DNA from 4 places in the Bacillus sp. KNSH39 genome. Region 1 is predicted to be linked to each of the others. Evidence: riboswitches for the same ligand, from Rfam matches in the RefSeq annotation. Region 1 holds a riboswitch; each other region holds the start of a gene.

Evidence for each region. A riboswitch is a leader RNA that binds a small molecule or an ion and turns the genes downstream of it on or off. The one in region 1 is predicted to bind S-adenosylmethionine.
Region 2: another riboswitch for S-adenosylmethionine. It lies ahead of metI (cystathionine gamma-synthase/O-acetylhomoserine thiolyase); the one in region 1 lies ahead of ACUL40_RS17260 (methionine ABC transporter ATP-binding protein).
Region 3: another riboswitch for S-adenosylmethionine. It lies ahead of ACUL40_RS21785 (cyclase family protein); the one in region 1 lies ahead of ACUL40_RS17260 (methionine ABC transporter ATP-binding protein).
Region 4: another riboswitch for S-adenosylmethionine. It lies ahead of ACUL40_RS19250 (bifunctional O-acetylhomoserine aminocarboxypropyltransferase/cysteine synthase); the one in region 1 lies ahead of ACUL40_RS17260 (methionine ABC transporter ATP-binding protein).

Annotation. Positions count from the first base shown of each region.
Region 1 covers NZ_JBQXYO010000001.1:3,354,249-3,360,052, forward strand. Annotated here, with positions in the region: gene metQ (methionine ABC transporter substrate-binding lipoprotein MetQ) at 1-76, opposite strand, end outside; gene ACUL40_RS17255 (methionine ABC transporter permease) at 100-765, opposite strand; gene ACUL40_RS17260 (methionine ABC transporter ATP-binding protein) at 758-1,783, opposite strand; SAM riboswitch class I at 1,962-2,069, opposite strand; gene ACUL40_RS17265 (hypothetical protein) at 2,195-2,539, opposite strand; gene ACUL40_RS17270 (thioredoxin family protein) at 2,692-3,000, opposite strand; gene ACUL40_RS17275 (toprim domain-containing protein) at 3,004-3,348, opposite strand; gene gcvH (glycine cleavage system protein GcvH) at 3,605-3,988, opposite strand; gene ACUL40_RS17285 (arsenate reductase family protein) at 4,030-4,395, opposite strand; gene ACUL40_RS17290 (hypothetical protein) at 4,806-5,333, opposite strand; gene ACUL40_RS17295 (phosphatase PAP2 family protein) at 5,477-5,804, shown strand, end outside.
Region 2 covers NZ_JBQXYO010000001.1:2,668,167-2,673,970, reverse strand. Annotated here, with positions in the region: gene ACUL40_RS13630 (cysteine hydrolase family protein) at 1-337, opposite strand, end outside; gene metC (cystathionine beta-lyase) at 504-1,667, opposite strand; gene metI (cystathionine gamma-synthase/O-acetylhomoserine thiolyase) at 1,664-2,776, opposite strand; SAM riboswitch class I at 2,871-2,981, opposite strand; SAM riboswitch class I at 3,185-3,294, shown strand; gene ACUL40_RS13615 (bifunctional homocysteine S-methyltransferase/methylenetetrahydrofolate reductase) at 3,365-5,197, shown strand; gene metH (methionine synthase) at 5,197-5,804, shown strand, end outside.
Region 3 covers NZ_JBQXYO010000001.1:4,249,512-4,255,315, forward strand. Annotated here, with positions in the region: gene ACUL40_RS21765 (hypothetical protein) at 1-609, shown strand, start outside; gene ACUL40_RS21770 (hypothetical protein) at 848-2,113, shown strand; gene ACUL40_RS21775 (ATP-binding protein) at 2,251-3,477, shown strand; gene ACUL40_RS21780 (hypothetical protein) at 3,707-4,087, shown strand; gene ACUL40_RS21785 (cyclase family protein) at 4,116-4,748, opposite strand; SAM riboswitch class I at 4,834-4,946, opposite strand; gene ACUL40_RS21790 (PRK06851 family protein) at 5,096-5,804, shown strand, end outside.
Region 4 covers NZ_JBQXYO010000001.1:3,767,081-3,772,884, forward strand. Annotated here, with positions in the region: gene metA (homoserine O-acetyltransferase MetA) at 1-72, opposite strand, end outside; gene ACUL40_RS19250 (bifunctional O-acetylhomoserine aminocarboxypropyltransferase/cysteine synthase) at 56-1,354, opposite strand; SAM riboswitch class I at 1,447-1,551, opposite strand; gene ACUL40_RS19255 (chloride channel protein) at 1,873-3,102, shown strand; gene ACUL40_RS19260 (YjjG family noncanonical pyrimidine nucleotidase) at 3,148-3,843, opposite strand; gene ACUL40_RS19265 (transcriptional regulator YeiL) at 3,951-4,622, shown strand; gene ACUL40_RS19270 (FMN-dependent NADH-azoreductase) at 4,684-5,310, opposite strand; gene ACUL40_RS19275 (response regulator) at 5,502-5,804, opposite strand, start outside.

The sequences.
Region 1 (5,804 bases):
CTTTATCTTTCCCGCCACAAGCAGCTAACCCAAAAATTGAAGTTGAAATAAGTGCCGTAAGTAACAATTTTTTCATTTGAAGCATCCTCCCGTTTTTTATTATCGTTTATCTATTCGAGTCGTTAAACTATCACCAATCCACTGAATTAAAAATACAACTAGTAATACACAAATTGTCGCAACGATTGTTACATCGTTATTCCCTCTTTGGAATCCTTCTAAGTAAGCAAGTGTTCCAAGGCCACCAGCACCAACAACTCCTGCCATTGCTGTATAGCCTACTAAAGCAATTGTCGTAACCGTAATACCAGATACTAATGCTGGTAACGATTCTGGAATTAACACTTTCAAAATAATTGTGCTTGTTTTTGCTCCCATTGCTTTTGAAGCTTCAATTACACCTTTATCAATTTCGCGAAGTGCGATTTCAACCATTCTCGCGTAGAATGGTGCTGCTCCAATAATTAAAGCCGGCAAAGCTGCACTTGCTCCAAGAATTGTTCCAAGAAGAATCTTTGTGAATGGGATTAATAAAATAATTAAAATGATGAATGGTATAGAACGGAATATATTTACGAATGCTCCAATCACCGTATTAATTGATTTGTTTTCCCATAAATTATCTTTTGCTGTCATGAAGAGTAACAATCCTAAAATGAGTCCTAAAACAAATGTCGCAAGAGCTGCGATTGCCGTCATATATAACGTTTCACCAGTTGCTTCTAACATTTGATTCCAATCAACATTTGCAAGTAACTTATCCATGTGCAATCACCTCCAGCTCTACTTGATCTTGATGAATTCCTTCTATTGCTTGCTGGATCGCTGTTTCCTCACCATTTAAATGAACGACTAAACTACCGTAAGAACCGTTATTCGTTTGTGCGATATTTCCTTGCAAAATGCTAACTTCTATATCACTGCGTTGCATCAATCGTTGAAGCACTGGTCTTTCTACAGCCTCACCGATAAACTGCAAACGAATTACTTTTCCATCTGGATATTTTTCAATTAAACTTTCAATCGTTTCATTTGTATCTTCAGAATCCGTTAACTGCTGTACAAATCGTTTCGTAATATCTTGCTTCGGATTACGGAATACATCAAGTACTGGACCTGTTTCTACAATCTTTCCTTTCTCCATTACCGCAACACGATTACAAATCTTTCGAATTACGTGCATCTCATGTGTAATGAGTACAATTGTTAAACCAAGGCGCTTATTAATGTCTAATAGTAAATCCAAAATTTGATCTGTCGTTTCCGGATCAAGAGCTGACGTTGCTTCGTCACATAAAAGCACTTGTGGATTGTTAGCTAATGCTCTTGCAATCCCAACGCGTTGCTTTTGTCCCCCGCTCAGCTGAGATGGGTACGCGTCTCCTCTTCCTTCTAATCCAACAAGATGAATTAATTCATCAACACGTTTTCTTCTCTTCGCTTTATCAACACCTGCAATTTCAAGTGGAAACTCTATATTTTCACGTACTGTTCGTGACCAAAGTAAGTTGAAGTGCTGAAAAATCATTCCAATTTCTTGCCTTGCCTTACGAAGTTCGCTTCCTGTAATTGCTGAAATGACACGATTTGCAATTGTAATTTGGCCAGAAGTTGGTTTCTCCAACTGATTGAACAATCTAATTAAAGAACTTTTTCCAGCGCCACTATATCCGATAACACCAAATATTTCACCTTTATCTATTTTTAAATTGGCGTTATCTACAGCAGTGACATCACCGCTTTTCGCCTTATATATTTTCCTTACATTCTCTAATAGAATCATGATGTTCACCCCTTTTTTGTTTAGGTCGACTCCGCAATTTTTTATTTTTAATGCGTGTAGTCCACTGTTATCATTACTTTTATTATTTGAATGTCCTCCACATTCAAACAATAAAAAAACCTTTCTGCTTTAGAGAAGCAGAAAGGTTTTTATGCGTATATAACAACATTATCCCTCTCTCTCATCTCTCAAAGCATTTGCTTTGCAGGAATTGGCACCATTTCAACATAAGTTGACGGTTGCCGGGCTTCACAGGGCACAGTCCCTCCACCTCTCTTGATAAGAGAAATCAGATTCAATTTTCGTCTGATTTGAAATTTATGAAATTGTCTATATTTTATGACTTGAATTGTATCAATATACACTCACCATGTCAACAGAAATTTTCGCAAAAAATGAAACTTCAGAATTTTAAGCACCTACTGACATCGGTTTACATATATGAAACATCGATTCCACTAATAACATCGTTCGGTACGTTCCCGAATATTGTACACGTCCATCATTCATTAGCATTTGCAATCGTACATTTCCATTCACCAATTGTTCTATATCCTTTTCATCTAAGCAAATGATTTGTTCCGTTCCTCTTTCCTCATGTACCAACTCTATATAATCTCTTGAAATTTGTAACGAACAACTTTCATCTCCAAAGCGAAAATTAACAGTTTTTTCTTCTTGTCTTAAAAGCGGTTCTAAATGATATTGACCATTAGCGTAATTTACAAATGATTGAAGCAAAGAATATAATCTCACCCTAAATCACATCCTTCATATCACTTTCTATTACATATCATTCCCTCTCACTAAAGAGCAATCCTGTTATTTTCGCTCGACAAATACTGTATCCATCCTGCATCTCGACATATTTCCCAAGAAATATGTCGAGGCGGCAAAATTTTTGCCGCCTACTTTAATTCCGTATATAAATATTCAACCGAATGAAATGCGTATATCTTCTTCATCAGTGTCCCATTTTCAAAAACAAGTAAACAAGGTACACTTTCAATCCCATACTCTTTTGCTAAATGCGGAGCATAATTTAAATCTAACATCCCAATTTTCAAATCTTCAATTGTCATCTCAACCACTGTTAACATCTTTTTTGCTAATTGGCATGTTCCACACATTGGAGTATATACATATAATACTGTTTTTTCTTCGTTCTCTATTAGGGCTGTAGCTTCGGCTCCTGTCCAATCAATCACTTCTATCATTCCTTACCGTAAATATTCTGTATAAACGTCAATGTCGGCTCCCCATAATACATTTGCTAAGTGTGTAGATGGCGCAGTTGCCACTTCTCGGTACGAGCGATCAATATAGATATGCTCGGCTTGCGGGAATTCTTTTCGAAATTGTTTCCTTAACTTTTCTCCAGCATCATCAGCATCCACTAGCACATACACTTCCTTATCAAAAAATTGATCAACGAGCTCATCCATTTTCGACAAACCAATTGTACCATTTGTACAAACAATTTCCACCGGTTCACGAATAATAGATTCAATCTTTCTTCTATCTGATGTACCCTCTACAATAATGACTTTTTCTACATAAATCATATGTCATCACCCGATCACCATATACTATACAACCTTGAACTTAGTATATAGTATATTCGTTATTTTCATGTTGTTTCCTGTTTATTTTTGCAAAAGAAAAGCGCAAGCGGCTCGTTTAGATTGTGAAGACTTATGAAACCTTACCAAAAAACAGTTTTTCTCATAATAGCTTATTTATTTACATATAACTTGAATTTCATTATTTCACAAAAAATAAAAAAGGACAGCACAAAGGCTGTCCTTTAGTCGACTATAATTAGTCTTGGTTTGTCATTTCTGCATATTTTTCTGCAGTTAATAACTTCTCAACTTGGCTTGCATCAGAAAGTTCAACTTTAACCATCCATGCACCCTCGTATGGAGATTCGTTAACAAGTTCTGGTTGGTCACTTAATTCTTCGTTTACTGCTACAACTTTACCGCTTACAGGTGCGTATAACTCAGAAACTGTTTTAACAGATTCTACGCTTCCGAATGGCTCGTTAGCTTCGATTGTTGCACCTACTTCAGGAAGTTCAACGAATACGATATCGCCTAGCTCACCTTGTGCAAAGTGAGTGATACCGATAACAACTTCATTACCTTCAGTTTTTACCCATTCGTGTTCTTCAGAGTAACGTAAATTATTTGGAATGCTCATGACTGTACCTCCAGTGAATGTATTAATTATGTAAAAATACCTTATTGGTACTTTTTCCACACACTTTCAAACTGCTCTTCGTTAAAACCAAGTGTTACATTCGTTCCATCTGTTACAATTGGACGTTTAATCAACATGCCATCAGATGCTAAAAGCTCATACATTTCGTCTTCGCTTGCATCTTTCAACTTATCTTTTAGACCAAGTTCACGGTAACGCATTCCACTTGTATTAAAGAATTTTTTTAATGGTAATTCACTTTTTTCATGTAAATTACGTAAATCTTCTTTTGATGGTGGATTTTCAACAATATGAATCATCTCATATGCTACATCGTTTGCCTCAAACCATTTCTTTGCCTTTTGACATGTGCCACACTTTGGATATGAATAAAATGTTACTGTCATAAATTCACCTACTTTTTTACTAACCTTTACCTTTATCATATAGAAAACGTTTTATTATTTCAAACCATTATTCGCTAAACTTTTACTTATTTCGTGATAATTTTTAATAATCCTGCGGATTTTTCTTATTTTTCCGCCATTTGTTAAGAAAAAAATAAATATATAAATTTTTTAGATTCTGCACCAAACATATATCTTAAACAAGCGTTTGATTAATTCTCCATTTTCTTTCTTAACCTTTGAACTACAGGAGTTTCTTTCTACCGAACATACAGCTTAAACAAACGTTTGATTAATTCTCTATTTTTCTTTGTTAACCCTTGAGTTACATCGGTTTCTTCCTACCGAACATACAGCTTAAACAAACGTTTGATTAAAAAAATAAGAAGCCTCTTTTGCAGGCTCCTTCATTATCTATTTAAATAATCTGCAATTGTTTGAAATACGACGATATACATATTATGAATACTTTCTTCTGTATTTCCACCATTCGATAAACCAACTGCCCATTGTTGTCCTTCACCACTTCCGATATTCGCAAACCCTTGCGTATACATAGCATTTACATCATTTCGGGCACTGTTATACTCTATCCCTTTTGTAATAAAAATCGAATATGATTTATCTTGTAAACCGATAAAAAACACTGGTTTCTTTAGTGATGAAAATACATTTTTATATTGCTCTGTTGAGGCTTCTTGAAAGTGATCTTTCATTATTAGAAAACCATCTACTTCCTTAGATTTCTTTTCCAGTTCCTCTAACTTCATTTCCTCAAACTTTATATTCCTAAACGTATCTTTCGGTTTTTCTCCAACAACTCCAATTACGAGTGCTCTTCCGTTATATTCTAATTTCTCTCCTTCTTTATCCTTTGCACACCCAGCACCGACTAGGCATATCAATATAAAAAATAAGAAATACGATAAACGCTTCATTTAGCACCCTCCCCTTCTTTTTAGTCAAGTGACAAAAACGTAAGGTTAATTCAAGAAAATGTAAGTAAAATCGATAGCCCAATTCACGTTTCTATATTATAATCAATTGAATTTACTTACATTACTAAACATAGGAGATCAACATGAAGAAATTTAAACTTTCATCTTTTCTTCCGTTAAGTTATATACTTCTACTCGTACTCGTAAGTCCCCTTTACGACGTATTAAATAAATCGACTGTTCACGCAGTAGACGTTACAACTGTAGTAGATGATTGGATTCCATTTGTAAAAGCATTTATTATTCCTTATTTACTTTGGTTTCCATACTTATACGGCGCACTTATTTATTACTGTTTTGCTGACCGAAAGCAATATTATGTTACTTTAAGTAGTGTTATTTTTGGAAAGCTTGCTTGTTTTTCTATTTATTATTTTTGGCAAACAACTGTACCACGTCCGACTGTCGTTG
Region 2 (5,804 bases), 690 kb from region 1:
CTGTTTGGGCGCCACAAAATTCAATGCGATTTACAGATAATTGATCTAAAATTTCTTTTAAGTTTGTTTTATAAAATGAATTTGCATGTGTTTTTCTTACAAAAAAATCTTGTTCTTGAACATCTAGATCGGTATGAATAGCCCAAAGTTCTTTCTCGGGTACTAAATCATCATCACAATGTTGAACAAAAAGGATTGGTTTATTTAATTTTCTATATGAAGAAATTCTTTTATTTACTTTTTTTAGTAAGTTCTGTAAATCAAATAAATGCTCCTCGCTATAACATACGCCATTTTGTAAATCGATAACGATTAAAATATCTGCACAAGTATCCATTATTTTCACCCCTTTTTATTTCTTAATATATCAATTAATCCATTATTTAGAAATAGATGATATACTTTTATTTTTATGGACTATAAGAAAAGAAGAAATTCAAATGAATATAGCTAAACCGCATAAAAAGAAGATATGAAAACCTAATCTCATATCTTCTTTTTCTCTATGCATTTACAGGTTCTTCTACATAAGAAAGGGCATTTTCAAAATCGGATATTAAATCGTTAACATTTTCAAGACCGACTGATAACCGAAGTAATGAATTAGAGATTCCTCTTTTATCACGAGCTTCTTGCGACAGTGCTGCATGTGACATTTTTGCTGGATAAGAAAGAATTGACTCTACAGCTCCTAAACTAACTGCAAAAACAGGCAATTTTACTTTTGATAAAAATTTGCGGAGTGCATCTTCTGACTGCAAAGTAAACGATAAGACCGCTCCAGCTGATGTTGCTTGAGATTGTTGAATATCAAATCCGAGATGAGTTTGTAATCCCGGATAATAGACATTTTTTACTTTAGAGTGCTCTTGTAAATAATGTGCGATTTTATTGGCATTTTTAGCTGAATGTTCGAGGCGTACATGCAATGTTTTTAGACCGCGAAGTACGAGAGAACAATCTTGAGGTCCTAAAATAGCACCGAATGCATTTTGTAAAAATCCAAGCTTTTGAGCGAGTTCTGAATCTTTTACTACTGCTAATCCGGCAGTAACATCACTATGACCAGCAATAAATTTTGTAGCACTATGAAGAACGACATCAGCTCCAAGTTCAAGTGGTTTTTGGAATAGTGGTGTCAAAAATGTATTATCAACAAAAGTAAGAGCCCCAATAGATTTTGCGAGTTTAGAAACCTCGCGAATATCTGTCACTTTTAAAAGTGGGTTAGAAGGTGTTTCTACATAAAAGAGCTTTGTATTTGGTTTAATGTTTTGTTTTATTTCTTCTAAATTGGTCATATCAACAAATGTATGTGAAACACCGTAACGGGAGAGTACCTCAGTTATCACTCGGTAAGTGCCTCCGTACACATCTTCTGAAATGAGTACGTGATCACCTTGTGAAAGAAGGAGGAATGCAGTGGAAATCGCTGCAATGCCTGATGCAAAGGCGAATCCTTTTGTTCCGCCTTCTAATAAAGCAATGATATCTTCAAGAGCTTCACGAGTTGGATTTCCTGACCTGCTATAGTCATATTTTCCGAACGTATCTACATCAAACTGGTGAAAAGTTGATGTGTTATAAATAGGAACGTTCACAGCGCCTGTTTGCGAGTCGTGTTTATATTGGTTGTGTAGTAAGAGTGTATCTATAGAATAGCTCATATTCTTACACCTTCTTTTACGAGTTTAATTGCTTGCTTTAAGTCTTGAATTAAATCGTTACTATTTTCAATGCCAACTGAGAATCGAAGAAGACGATTGCATACGCCGTTTGCTGTTCTAATTTCTTCAGGAATATCAGCATGTGTTTGCGTTGCTGGATAAGTCATTAAACTTTCTACACCACCAAGACTTTCGGCAAATGTAATTAAGGATAAAGATTGTAAGAATGGATTAATCCAAGCTTCATCTTTAAGGCGGAATGAGATCATGCCGCCTCTTCCTGGATAAAATACATCTGTCACCCCGTCTTCATCATTTAAATACGCAACAACTGCTTTCGCATTTTCTTCATGTTGCCTCATGCGAAGCGCTAACGTTTTCATACCGCGAATTAATAACCATGAGTCAAATGGGCTTAAAACTGCACCTGATGCATTATGATAATGAGCGATTTCCTCGCAAAGTTCCTTTCCTTTTGCAACGACAAGCCCGCTTAGTACATCGTTATGTCCCCCTAAATATTTCGTTGCGCTATGAAGTACAATGTCAGCACCTTCTGTTAATGGTTGCTGTATATAAGGTGTGTAGAAAGTGTTGTCTACAATAAGGAGTAGTCCGTTCCTTTTCGCTACAGTTGCGACAGCAGCAATATCAGTAACTTGCATTAATGGATTAGTTGGAGTTTCTATGAAAATAGCCTTCGTTTCAGTTGTGATAGCTTGCTCAATTTGTTTAATAGACTGTGTATTTACGTATCTACATCGAACATTCCACTTTTTTTCATGCTCAGAAAATAATCGATACGTTCCCCCGTATAAATCTTCAGATACAATAAGTTCGTCTCCAGAGCGGAATAGAGAAAGGACGAGGAGAACAGCCGCCATCCCTGAACTACAGGCATAACCTTGTTCGCCATATTCTAAGTCTGCGATCGCCTGTTCTAAAAGACCTCGAGTTGGATTGCCAGTTCGTGAATAGTCAAAGCCAGTAGATTTACCAATTCCTTCGTGACGATAAGCGGTTGAGAAATAAACTGGTGGATTAACCGTTCCGGTTGTAGTTTCACTGCGATTTCCGATTTGTGCTAGTTTTGTTTCGATTGTTGACATATGAAAATTCCTCCTTTTTAAATTGAAACATTAAGTGAATATAAAATAAAAAAAGCCTTCTAAGAAGAAGGCTTTCGGTTTGAATAGAGTCTTCTTCTCATCTGTCAAATCTTTCACAATTTGCTGGAATTAGCACCTTATTAACAAAATGTTAATGGTTGCTGAGGCGTCACAGGGCCAGTCCCTCTACCTCTCTAGATAAGAATGTTCGTATGAAATTTTTATTATGTTTTTAACTTTACAATAAAATATAACTGAATTGCAACTTTATTTTAAATAATTTTTATTTTTCCGCAAGTGTCATTGACTTTTACTTTTGTGCATGCTAAATTTATTAAAAAATTAACAAACATTGTTAAAAGGGGAACGCATTTCCTTTTAGCTACATAAATAAAATAATAAAGACAACTCTTATTGAGAGCGGTGGAGGGAAAGGCCCTGTGAAACCCGGCAACCTTCAAACGAAATGTTTGAAACGGTGCTAATACCTGCAAAACGAATGTTTTGCATAATAAGAGGAGGAACGATTATGTCCCCCTCTTCAAAGTGAAGAGGGGGTTTTTATATTGATAGAAATGAGGGAGAGTCGTGAAATTACTAGATTTATTATCAAAAGGAATTGTAATAGGTGATGGTGCGGTTGGGACGTTATTGCATTCACATGGTTTGCAAAGTAGCTTTGAAGAATTGAATGTATCTGATCCAGACTTAATTATATCGATTCATAAACAATATGTAGCTGCTGGAGCAGATGTAATTCAAACGAATACGTATGGAGCAAATGAGGCGAAATTACGTATGTATGGTTTAGAAAATCAAGTTACAGAAATTAATAGAGCGGCAGTAAAACTGGCGAAAGCATCTGTGACAGATAAAAATGCAATTTTAGGAACAATTGGTGGTATGAAACATATCGGAGCTGTTACAACGACTGATATGGAAAGAGAGTTTATGTTACTTGAACAGGCAGGGGCTTTACTAGAAGAACAGGTTGATGGATTACTATTAGAAACTTTTTACGATGAATTTGAATTACTTCATGCCGTTAAAGTATTGCGTAAGCAAACGAATATTCCAATTGTTGCGCAATTAGCGTTACATGAAGCAGGTACGACTCAAAATGGAAATGATGTCAATGAAATATTAAAGCAACTTATAGATTACGGTGCAAATGTTGTTGGATTGAATTGTCAACTAGGGCCGCTTCATATGACGGAAGCTTTCAAAATGATATCGATTCCTCAAAATGGCTATTTATCAGCATACCCAAATGCAGGCCTCCCGAATTATGTGGATGGACGTTACGTATATGAGGGAAGCCCAGCTTATTTTGAAGCGATGACACCGAGATTTATTGAGCAAGGTATTCGGTTATTGGGTGGTTGTTGTGGTACGACTCCAGAACATATTCAAAGTATGAAGCGCGCTGTTGCGAATATTACCCCTGTAATAGAAAAAGACACGATTCAAAGGCCGAAAGTCGTTCATACGCATGAGAAATGTTCGAAGGCTCACGTCACTCTAGCAGAGAAAGCGAAAAAACAAACGACAGTTGTAGTGGAATTAGATCCACCGAAAACGTTAGATACACAGCGTTTTTTTGAAGGAGCAAGAGCGTTAAAAAGAGCGGGAGCAGATGCTATTACTCTAGCAGATAATTCATTAGCATCGCCTCGTGTTTCTAATATGGCGATGGGTGCGTTATTAACGAAGCATGATATCCCAGTATTGACGCATTTAACGTGTAGAGATCATAACGTCATTGGACTACAATCTCATTTGTTAGGTTTATCGGCGTTAGGGATGGAAGAAGTGTTAGCTTTAACTGGTGATCCAGCGCGCGTTGGTGATTTTCCCGGTGCCACTTCTGTATATGATTTATCCTCTATTGAGCTTATTAAAATGATTAAAGAAATGAACGATGGACGTTCAATTTTAGGGAAATCAATTGGACCGGCGACAAGGTTTTCTGTAGGCGGCGCATTTAATCCTCACGTGAGGCACTTAAAAGCAGCGGTTAAGCGAATGGAACGAAAAATAGATGCTGGAGCGGAGTATTTTTTAACTCAGCCAATTTACGATATCAAGTTAATTGAAGAAGTGTATGAAGCGACAAAGCATTTGGAACAACCTATTTTTATTGGAATTATGCCGTTAGTAAGTAAGCGGAATGCAGATTTTCTTCATTTTGAGGTGCCGGGTATTACTCTTCCTGAAGAAATAAGAGAGAGAATGGATGGACATGAAACGAAAGAGGCAGCAATTGAGGAAGGGATCCGCATTTCACAAGAATTGGTCGACGCAGCGATGAAATATTTTAATGGTATTTATCTTATTACACCATTTTTAAAGTATGAAATTACAGAACATCTTGTTAAATATGTAAGAGAAAAGCAAGAAGTGAAAGAAGGTATTAATTGATGAAGTGTATAGAAGAAAAATTAAAAAATAGCATTTTAATATTAGATGGTGCAATGGGGACAATGATTCAGCAAGAGGATTTAACTGCTGAAGATTTCGGAGGAGAAGAGTACGAGGGCTGTAATGAATATTTAGTGGAAACAAGACCAGACGTTATTTTAAAGATTCATAAAGCTTATATTGAAGCTGGAGCGGATATTATTGAAACAAATACATTTGGGGCAACGAATATTGTACTAAGTGATTATGATCTGTCTCATTTAGATGAAAAACTAAATGAAAAGGCAGCACTTTTGGCGAAGCAAGCTGTTAAAGAAAGCGGGAAGGAAGTATATGTTGCGGGAGCGATGGGACCAACAACGAAAGCAATTAGTGTTACAGGTGGTGTGACTTTTGAAGAATTGATTGAGGCTTATACAAGGCAGGCACGAGGATTATTAAAAGGAGCAGTTGATGTATTACTCGTTGAGACGAGTCAAGATATGCGTAACGTGAAAGCAGCTTATATTGGAATTCAAGCCGCTTTTGAAGAACTGAAAAAAACGGTTCCTATTATGATTTCAGGAACGATTGAGCCAATGGGAACGACTCTGGCTGGGCAAACAAT
Region 3 (5,804 bases), 900 kb from region 1:
AGATTTAAAGGTGTATTAATTGATGTAGGAAATGATATCGTTGTTCTTTACAATGGACAAGACTACGTATATATATCTTTATATCATGTACAATATTATAAGTTTTTAAGATCAAATGATGAAGAAATCTCAAAACCAGATGTGGATTCTGTAATTAAGAGAGAGTCTCCTTCAATTTCTTTGAGGAAAGTATTAAGTACATCTAAAGGGATTTTTACGGAAATTTATGTAGCCGGAAATGCTCCAATACATGGTTATGTTACAAGTGTGATGAACGATTATATTGTTTTTTATAGTCCAGTTTATAAAACTGTATATATATCTTTAAAACACTTGAAATGGTTAATTCCGTATAAAGAAAATCAAGTGCCTTATGCCCTCAATAAAAATGAACTCCCCGTGAATCCGTTAAATATTACGTTAGCTCGAACGTTTGAAGAACAGCTTATTAAAATGGCTGGGAAAATTATGGTGTTTGATTTAGGTGAGGAGTCCAATAAAATTGGAAAAATGGCGAAAATTGATGAAGGTCATATTGAAATATCAAAAGCACGTGATGCGAAAATGTATGTAAATATTCAACATGTAAAATCTGTCCATTGTCCGTAAGCTAGTTGAAAGGGCTGGCTTTTTCTTTTATATGCAGAAGAAAAGGTCGAGCCTATTTGTTTTAGTTTAATTTGGAGATGAGGGGAAAATGAATTGAATATAAGCATAGTATAGTGTGATTTTTTAAAAGGTAACTTTGCACTAACTTATAAACATTGTGTACGAGCTATCTTATTATATATTCAATTTATTTTTTGAGGAGGAGCTGCTCAACTAATTTATTAAAGGGGTTTTGTTTGTGGAGCAGTTTCCGAATTCGTTATCAATTACATTGCTTGGTAGTGCTGGTGGAGCAGCAAAAGCAGTTTTAGCAATTTTAAATCAAGCGATAGCAAATGAAAAAGATCCAATTTATGAAGTATTAAAGAATGCCAAATTTCATTTGGTGGATATAAAACAAAAAGATAGGACTTATTATGATGAGTTGTTTTCGAATCTGAAAGGTCAATTATATTTATATGAAATAAACCTTCAAAATGTAGTGGAATTTAAACAACATTTAAAAGAAAAAAGAACGAGTGTTGTGATTGATGTTTCAGGGGCAGATACAATTAGAGTATTAAGCTGCTGTAATGAACTAGGAATTTGTTATATTAACTCAGCCTTGGAAAATGAGGCAGTAGATCAGGACGATAGCTTAATTGGCTTTCAGCTTACGGAAAGATATACAAGGTTTGAGAAGGAGAAAGAGAAATTTACAAATACAAAAGCGATTATAGGTTCAGGTATGAATCCAGGTGTTGTTCAATGGATGGTTGTTGAACTTATGAAGGAACGACCAAATGAAAGGCCAAGAGCATGTTATATTGTAGAACATGACACGTCATTTTTGAATGATACAGCACTTATAAAGCCACATACACTTTATGCTTCATGGGCAGTAGAGCGATTTTTAGATGAAGCAATCTGGAGTTATCCGATGTATATGAGCCATCATCGTCCTCTTTACTTTTATGAAGATGTATATGCTTCAGAGTATAAAGTGAAGTTAGGAGAAAAAGAATTCTATGGTTGTTTAATGCCACATGAGGAAGTATTAATTTTAGGGAAAAACTTTAATATGGAAGTTGGTTTTCTTTACCGAATTAATGAGTATACAACAAATATAATTAGACAGAACTTAGATCAAGTAGAAGATTTATGGAACTGGAATCGTAAAGTGTTTAATCCAGCGGAAGAAGAGGTTGCTGGAGAGGACTTGGTCGGTGTGTTACTCGTTTATGAAAATAGTGAGACATATATGTATAATGTGATGAATAGTAGCCAAGTTTTTCGTAAATATAAAACGAATGCAACGTATTTTCAGGTAGGGTGCGGGATTTATGCGGGCTTGTCCAGTTTACTTTTAGATCAATTTGAACAAGGTGCTTATTACGTTGAGGAGTTGTTATTAAATACAGAAAGTAAGTACGGTGAGTATTTAAATTTATATATGAAGGATTTTGTAATAGGGCATAATAATTTTACGGATGGATTGTTACATGACAGGGTAAGATGGATGTAAGTTGTTACCAAAAGGAAGGAGAGATCTCCTTCCTTTCAGTATTATAAGGTTAAATATTGCCCTGAAAGCAATTTCATACTTATACTTTAAGGAGATAACAATGAAAGTTTTTTGTATCGATCAAGGGGAGTTTTTATATGAATAAATACAAGAGCTTGATTTATGAAGAAAGAAGAGCCTTAAAGGTATTTATATTATTATTTTATATTATATTCTTTTTATATGACGCTATATATTATTTTGTATATCCTGCTATGAATATTAGTGGAACAGCGGTAGGTTGGCCAGAAGGTAGTCTTGGGATAGGTGTGCCTATATTTGTAATAGCATTATTTCCTATTTCTATATATCTTCAAAAAAGAGGGTATGTATATTCTGTAAAATATTTATTTTTATTTGGGTACATGTTTATCAATCTTGTGAATAATTTAATGATTTATTTACGAACGGATAGACCTTTTGAACATGGCAGTATGGTAGAAATGTTATTAATTTTATTTGCCCCGGTTTTCGTGAATAGAAAATACTTTTATTTAGTGTCCTTTAGTGTAATTGGAAAGTACGTATTTTTCACATTGCTATTACAAGATTTAAAAGTGATAATTCCACTTGTTTTATGTGTATTTTATTTCATTATTTCACATTCTTTATTAAAACGATTTCAATCTTATGTAAGAACAGTGGTTGAAATGATGAACAATATGAAAGAGACGGAAAATTTAGCTGTGATTGGGACTATGTCTACAACAATTGCTCATGAAATTCGAAATCCGTTAACAGCGTTAAAAGGGTTTACGCAAATGCAAAAAGAAAGAAATCCAACTGATACGATGAGCTACGACATTATGCTACAAGAAATTGAAAGAGTCAATGGATTTGTTAGTGAATTGATGTTGTTAGGAAAACCAAAGCCAACAAATTATGAAAGGTGTAATATACGAGACATCCTTCTATATGTTGTGCATCTAATGGAAAGTTATGCAACGCAATATAGAGTTAAATGTCATTTACAAGTAGATGGGAATTTACCGGTTATAAACGGTGATGATAAGCAATTAAAACAAGTGTTATTAAATATCATTAAAAATGGAATAGAATCAATGCCAGAGGGTGGAGAAATTCATATCCGTGCATATCAAAAAACGCAAGGACATTTGTGTATTTCTGTTGAAGACCAAGGATTTGGTATAGAGAATGAGAAGTTAGAAAAAATTGGCAAGGCGTTTTACACAACAAAGGAGACTGGTACAGGACTTGGATTAATGATTACATATAAAATTATTAAGGAACATCAAGGGAGTATCACGATCCAAAGTAGTGTAGGAGTAGGAACGAAAGTAGAAATTTTTTTGCCGACCTTTTAATGTATTGGGAGAAAAGATTTTTCAGAAAAGTGTTCTTGTTGTGTAAATATAAACATTTTATAAAATGTTTCAAGAAGGGTTTTTTTTATAAAATACTTCGTTTATAATGGAGGAAAATATCGACATGAGATTGATTGCTCATGTAGCGGTTCAGTAGTGTTATGAAAAGATAAGAAGGGGTGCACACGCATCCTTTTTTCTATGCAGATATTATGAAAGAGGTGGTATGATGGAATTAACATTAAATTCGACTGTATGTTTACACACGATTCAATTTCGAAAAGAGCAAAAGAATTATATTGTAAAAGATACAATTACAGGAGAAAAATATGAAATGCCGCCACTTTGGATTGATGCATTGGCAATGATGCGTGACGGTTTTTTATTGGGGGAAATTGAGGAGAAATTAAAAGAAGAGTATCCATCCGAAGAAGTGAATATGTTAGCATTCACGAGGCAACTGTTAGAACTAGAACTTGTTGAAATGGTAGATGGAGAAGAGATAGCTTGCACAAAGAAGAAAGAGATAGATTGTTTAGCTTGGGTGCGTCCTCGTGTGGAACAATTCTTTCTTAATTTAAATAGAAAATATAGAAGCAAAGACCAGTAGTGGCCTTTGCTTTTTTTATAGGCTATGTTTAAAAAATAACAGCAAATGCTCTTGCGAAAGCACCGTCACTATTTTTAATTTTTAAAGGTGCTGCTGAGAAAAAGAAACGTTTTGCTTCGATAGCATCTAGATTTGTTAAGTTTTCAATTAAGTAAATATCATTCCCTAGTAATATGTGATGAATCGGTGATGTTTCTGTTGTGACTTCATCAGGAGAAATGAAATCTAAACCGATAGATTTTACTTTTAATCGCACTAGTTCTTTAGCTAATTCTTCAGAAAGATAAAATGCTTCCTTCTCATAAGCTTCTGTATTCCATTTTGTGGATAGATTAGAATGAAAAATAACAATATCACCTTCTTTTATGTCAGTATTATGCAATACTGTCTTAGGTAATTTTCGCTCTTGAATATGTGTTACATCTATAAGAACAGCTTCACCTACAAATTGATCCAGCGGTAATTGATCGATGGTCGTTGCGCCTGAAATAAAATGCGCAGGAGCATCACAATGCGTGCCAACATGAACGACAGAATGAAAATCTGTAACTTGATATCCTGATTCTTCAACACTTGTAACAGCTTCTAGTTGTATTTTAGGTGTTCCAGGAAATTGAGACATATTATTTTCAAATGTTTGTGATAAATCAATTACTTTCATTTTACATACCTCCAATATATGTTTTTCAAATAATAAAAAGCTCATCCTTCAGTATCAAGAAAGATGAGCTTTACATGCTAGTTGAGTTTTATCTTCCAAAATGCATTGCATTTTGCAGGAATTAGCACCTATTCAGTTTGTATAAACTGAGGTTGCTGGGCTTCAAAGGGCCGGTCCCTCTGCCTCTCTTGATAAAGAAGTATTCAGTTTTTAAAATCGGAATTTTCCGATAGTTAAATTGTAATTCATTTCCTTTTTGCGTGCAATACAAAATAGGTATTCACCCAAATAAAGCTGCTCGCATATTGTAGCTTATGTAAATAGAATGCTGCGAAGGAGTGAGTGCAGTGACAGGAAATGTATTAAATTATTATGCTGGTGGTAATACAGCTAGGGGATTTCACAATTTATACGAAGAGAATTTAAAAGGATTAGACAGATTATTTATCTTAAAGGGTGGCCCAGGAACGGGAAAATCTTCTTTAATAAAGGCAATAGGTCGTGAATGGATTGAAAAAGGATATGATATTGAATTTTTACATTGTTCTTCTGATAATAAATCGGTTGATGGTGTAATTATCCCAAAATTAAAAGTAGGAATTGTTGATGGGACATCGCCGCATGTTATTGAGCCAAAAATGCCAGGAGTTGTTGAAGAGTATATAAATTTAGGAATTGCTTGGGACTCAGATAAACTAAGAAAGCAGAAGTTAGAAATTGAAAGATTTGTTTCAGAAGCAAGCAAAGCTTTTCAGTCTGCTTACGCACGTTTTAAAGAGGCATTGGTTATACATGATGAGTGGGAGAAGATATATATTGATAATATAGATTTTAATAAAGCAAATGAACTAACCAATCAGCTAATCCAGAAATTATTTGCAGATAAAAGCGGGAGACAATCGCTTGTAAAACATCGTTTTTTAGGAGCTGCTACACCGAAAGGAGCAGTTGATTTTGTTCCTAATTTAACAGAAGGGTTACCACATCGTTATTTTATAAAAGGGCGCCCAGGCTCTGGAAAATCAACGATGCTCAAAAAGTTAGCTAAGGCAGCTG
Region 4 (5,804 bases), 410 kb from region 1:
CGTCATTACAAAAATATTTTCTTTTTGCAACACTTTGCGAGCCGGTAAATCTTTATCAATTATGATCGGCATGTGTTTTGCCTCCAACTAGAGCTGCTTCCAAATCTGCAATAATATCAGAAACATCTTCTATACCAACCGATAAACGAATTAAATCAGATGTAACACCCGCTAAACGCTGATCTTCAGCATTTAATTGTCTATGCGTCGTACTAGCAGGATGTATAACGCAAGTTCGTGCATCAGCTACGTGCGTTACAAGAGTTGCTAGTTTTACATTTGCGATAAATTCTTTTGCTGCTTCTAATCCGCCTTTAATACCGAAAGTTAAAACACCACTAGCACCTTTTTTCAAGTACTGTTGTGCTAATGAGTAATTTTCATTACTATCTAAGCCTGGATAATTCACCCATTCAATACGTTCATGATTAGCAAGCCACTTAGCAACTGCAAGAGCATTTTCACTATGACGTTCCATTCGTAAATGCAATGTTTCTAAGCCAATATTGCTAATATATGCATTGAATGGGCTCATACAATTTCCATAATCTCTTAATAGCTGAACACGTGCTTTCACAATATACGCTGCTGCACCAAAGTTTTGAACGTAACTTACACCGTGATAACTTGGATCTGGTTCAACAAGCTCAGGATACTTTCCATTTGTCCAATCAAAGTTTCCACCGTCAATTACAATACCGCCTAAAGAGCTCGCATGCCCATCGATATACTTCGTCGTAGAATGAACAATAATATTTGCCCCATGTTCAAATGCCTGGCATAAATAAGGAGTTGCTAATGTATTATCAACGATAAAAGGTACCTCTAATTCTTTAGCGGCAGCTGAAAATTCTTTAAAATTTAAAACATTCATCGCTGGATTTCCTAACGATTCTGCATAGATAAGTTTCGTCTTGTCATTAGCAAGCGCCGTGATTTCATCTGCCGTTAAATTTGGATTAAAGAACGTAACATCAATGCCAAGCTTACGTAAACTCACCCCAAATAAATTAAACGTTCCCCCGTAAACAGTTGAAGAGCAAAGTAAATGGTCTCCACTACTACAAATATTTAAAACTGCGAGCATAATAGCTGCTTGCCCAGAAGCCGTTGCAACAGCTCCTACACCGCCTTCTAAATCTGATAATTTCTGCTCAAATGCTGCTAGAGTAGGGTTTCCAATACGTGTATAAATATATCCTTCTGCCTCTAAGTTAAATAGAGCTGCTAAATCATCCGAAGTATCGTATTTATACGTTGTGCTTTGATAAAGTGGTAAAACACGTGGTTCACCATTCTTTGGCGTATAGCCACCTTGCACACAAATTGTTCCTTTTCCCCATGATTCTCCCATCTCTCATTCTCCTTTCTTTTATACAAAATAAAAAACTGCCCCTTTCCTGAAAACAAGAAAGGAGCAGTTTGAAAACACGCTCTAAAGGCTCTTTCTTATCTCTCAGGATTACTACCTGCAGGATTTGGCACAATTCCGTTATACGGCTGTTGCCAAGGTTTCATCGGGCCTGTCCCTCCACCTTTTCTTGATAAGACTATGCAATTACCGTTGATTTTATAGCAATAATTTCCTAATGTCAAACAGTTTTTCTGAATGTTCTAAAATAAATGTTAACAGTTTCATATAAAGCAACAAAAGAAATATATTCTAATCTATTTCAAAAAAGACCTTTAAAAACCTCAAATCAGTCTATAAAATTAAATAAGTAATTTAACCTATAAATTCAAATTCCCCAAAAGTTAGCCTATATGTTGAATAGGCCATCTTCTCAAAAAGATACTATATATATTCAATCCATTTTTCACTAGTATATTTCACTTTTTTCCCTACTAAGATTTACATAACGGAGGTATAACATGACAAATAAAAAAGATATGCATTACATACTTGCTCTATATGGCATTCTTCTAGGATCTATAGTAGGAGCTACAGTCTGGTTATTTTTAGTCACAATAAATATTGGAATCCACTTTATTTGGGGATACTTGCCTGAAGTTCTCTCTTTTCCCTCTTATTACACCCTTTGCGTAACAATAATTGGCGGGGTCCTTGTTGGTCTATCACAAAAACATTTCGGTACATACCCACGCCTTATGCCTGAAGTAATGGCTGAATATAAAAAAACTGGTCGAATCGAATATCGCTTTGTCCATCGGGCTACTTTAACAGCGATTATTGTTTTAATTTTCGGTGCTAGTCTTGGTCCAGAAGCCGCACTAGTTGGAATTATAGGCGGACTGTGCACATGGGTAGGGGATCGCTTTAAATTTGCCTTAAAGAGTATGAATGAGCTAACCGAGATCGGAATTGGCGCTACTTTAAGTGTCATTTTTAACGCACCATTATTCGGTTATTTAGCACCAAATGAAAATGAGGGGGAAGAAATTGCTGCTTTTTCTAAAGGAAAAAAGGCGATTGTATACTTAGCTACTACTTTCGCAGGTTTTTCTGTTTATTTACTACTGAGTAAACTTGATAATCGTGGATCCTTTATTGTTGATTTCGGGGAAGGTACACTTTCTTTCAATGAATGGATTGCATTTCTTCCACTTGCTAGTATCGGTGCTATAGTTGGTTTCTTTTATTTCAAGTTAGAATTCACATTAGAAAAGTTAATTCACCCTTTTAGAGAATACAAGCTGACACTCGGAATTATCGGTGGTATTTTATTAGGAATTGCGGGAACCTTTCTTCCGTACACATTATTTTCAGGGGAACATCAATTAAAAGAATTAGTTGTTGAATGGAGCCATTTATCTTTTTGGATACTACTTCTTTCAGGGATTTTAAAGTTGTGCATTACTGCCGTTTGTTTGAACACAGGGTGGCGAGGTGGACATATCTTCCCAATTATATTTTCTGGGTCAAGTATCGGATACGCTGTAGCATCTATTCTTCCTATAGATCCAGTAGCATCTGTTGCCATCGTAACAACAGCAATTTCAAGCTATGCGTTACGAAAGCCAATAGCTATAACATTACTATTACTTATGTTTTTCCCGCTTAATTTACTATTGCCCATGCTTGGTGCAGCTGCTATCGGGAATGCCTTTCCACTCCCAAAACATAACGAAAATAAAAATTAATAAAAATAGGCAGTGGGGACGAAAGCTCCACTGCCTATTTTTTTATTACACATGCTGCTTCAATAATGCTTCTAACTCCTCAAAATTATGCACTTCATATGTCGGTATAATCCCACTATCATTTAATTTCCTTTCTGGATTAAACCAACAAGTATCAATTCCCGCTACATATCCACCTTTAATATCAGCGCTTAATGAATCACCAATAATCAGCCCTTCTTCAGGTGCAAAGTTAGGAATCCGTTCAAAAACATAATCAAAATACTCTTTCATCGGTTTTTGAAAACCCGTATCTTCCGAAACAAAGACATCTTTAAATAATGAATGTAACCCTGCATTGCGCAAACGTTTATCTTGCGTCTTAGAAACACCATTTGTCACTATATACAATTCATACTCCCCTTGAATTTGATTTATAAATTCAAATGCACCTTGCATGAGTTGATTTCCTTCTTCTAAGTAGTTACGATAATTATTTTCGAATAATATTCCATTTACTTCTTCTCCATACTCTTTAAACAACAGAGAGAATCGTGTATTTACAACTTCATTGCGTGATAGTTCACCTTTTTCAAAAGCATCCCAAAGACCTTTATTTATTTTTTTATAACGAGCCTCTATCTCGTCTGTTAAAGGGATTCCCTTCTCTTCAAAAAGTACCCGTAAAGCCACTTTTTCAGCCTTTTGGAAGTCTAGTAATGTATCATCTACATCAAATAACAATGTTTTATATTTTTTCATAAATTCATCACACTCTCTTTTCTACAAAAACAAATTTACATAAATCGTATCATTCCTTCTTGTAAAGATAATAGGAGATATCTCATACTATACATAGGGGTGAAAATATGAAAATCAGCAAAAATGAGGAAGAAATTTATCAATACATGCGAATCCATCAATTCCATACCCTATTTTCATTTCATGTCTTGCCATATGTAGAGCTGCATTCTTTTCAAACGAAAGAGATGATATGTAGTGAAGGAAATGCTCTCCCTTATCTCTATTACTTAATTTCTGGGAGAGCCAAAATATATATGAGTCATAAAAACGGGAAGGTTTCATTAATTAATTTTATTCAAGCACCATCTTTTATCGGGGAATTAGGATTAATAGGGGTAGAAAATATTACTAAGTCCGTTGAAGTACTAGAAGATTGTGTGTGTTTGGCACTTCCTCTTAAAGATTGTCAGCAACTTTTATTACAAGATGCAACGTTTTTACAGCACTTATGTAAATTTATTGGAGAAAAGACAATTACTCGCACTGAAAATTACGCAAAAAACTATAGTTATCCTTTTGAAAATCGATTAGCTGCTTTTATTTTATTAACAGAGCAAAATAATTGTTATATAGAAAAGCATACCGAGGCCTCGGAATATTTAAATGTCAGCTACCGTCATCTTTTATATGTATTAAATCAGTTTTGCCAACAAAATTATTTAAGAAAAGAAGGCCGAACATATTATATACAAGATCGAAATACATTAGAAAAGCTTGCTGATGAACTAAAAATATAAAAAAACAGCATTAACATATAAACGTTAATGCTGTTTTTTCGAGTGACGAGTATCATTTTAATTAAAATTTACTTGCTACTTTAGCTGCTTCTTCAAGACCTGCAGCGATGATTTCTTCTGCTTTATCTGGGAATTGGTTATGCCCTTCAATAACTACTGTTTCCATGTTTGTTGCGCCGAAGAAGCCCATCATACTTGCTACATATTTAACAGCCATTTCTACCTCAGCTGCTGGCCCTTCTGAATATACGCCGCCTCGTGCATTTAATAATGCAATCTTCTTATCTCCGATTAGGCCAACTGGACCCTCTGGCGTATATTTGAACGTTTTACCAGCACGGTTTAAATAATCAATATATGTGTGCAATACTGCTGGAATCGTTAAGTTCCATAATGGGAAGCCGAAAACAACTTTATCAGCTTCTAGGAATTGATTTAAATACTTATCAGCAACTGCTACTGCTTTTGCTTCTTCTTCTGTTAAATCAAATCCTTTACCTACCTTGAATGTACCATTGATCATGTCTACGCCTACGTATGGTAATTCTTCTTTATATAAATCAAGTTCTACTATTGTATCATTTGGGTTTGCTTCTTTATAGTTTGCTAAAAATGCCTCATATAATTTTACACTAACTGCTTGTTCCGCTGGACGGTTATTTGCTTTAACGAATAAAACTGTTGCCATTATTTATTCCTCCTAGTACTCACTCTTATGTTGTTATATGCTTTCAAAAAAGGTATCCCTTGTAATTGTTGTTTTGTTGCTTACAAACATATTTTATCTTTATATAAAGACAATTTCGTCCTCACATAGACGTATTTTTCCATAAAAAAAGTCCACCTTCTAAAGGCGAACTTGGTCTTACGACTTTCGTCTTATACAATTCCATTTTTAACTGCATATAATGCCGCTTGCGTACGATCAGATAAATTCAACTTACTCAAAATACTACTTACATGCGCCTTAACCGTCTTTTCTGTAATAACTAAAACAGATGCAATTTCCTTATTGCTCATCCCTTTCGCTAATAGCTGCAATACTTCATTTTCTCTCGCTGTTAGCACATCCACTTGAATAGAAGATTCTTCTTCCTTTTCTTCTACAGGTAATGTTTGAGAGAGAAGAGCATTTGCTATATCCGGATGTAATTGAATATTACCTTTATATGCGCTTCGAAT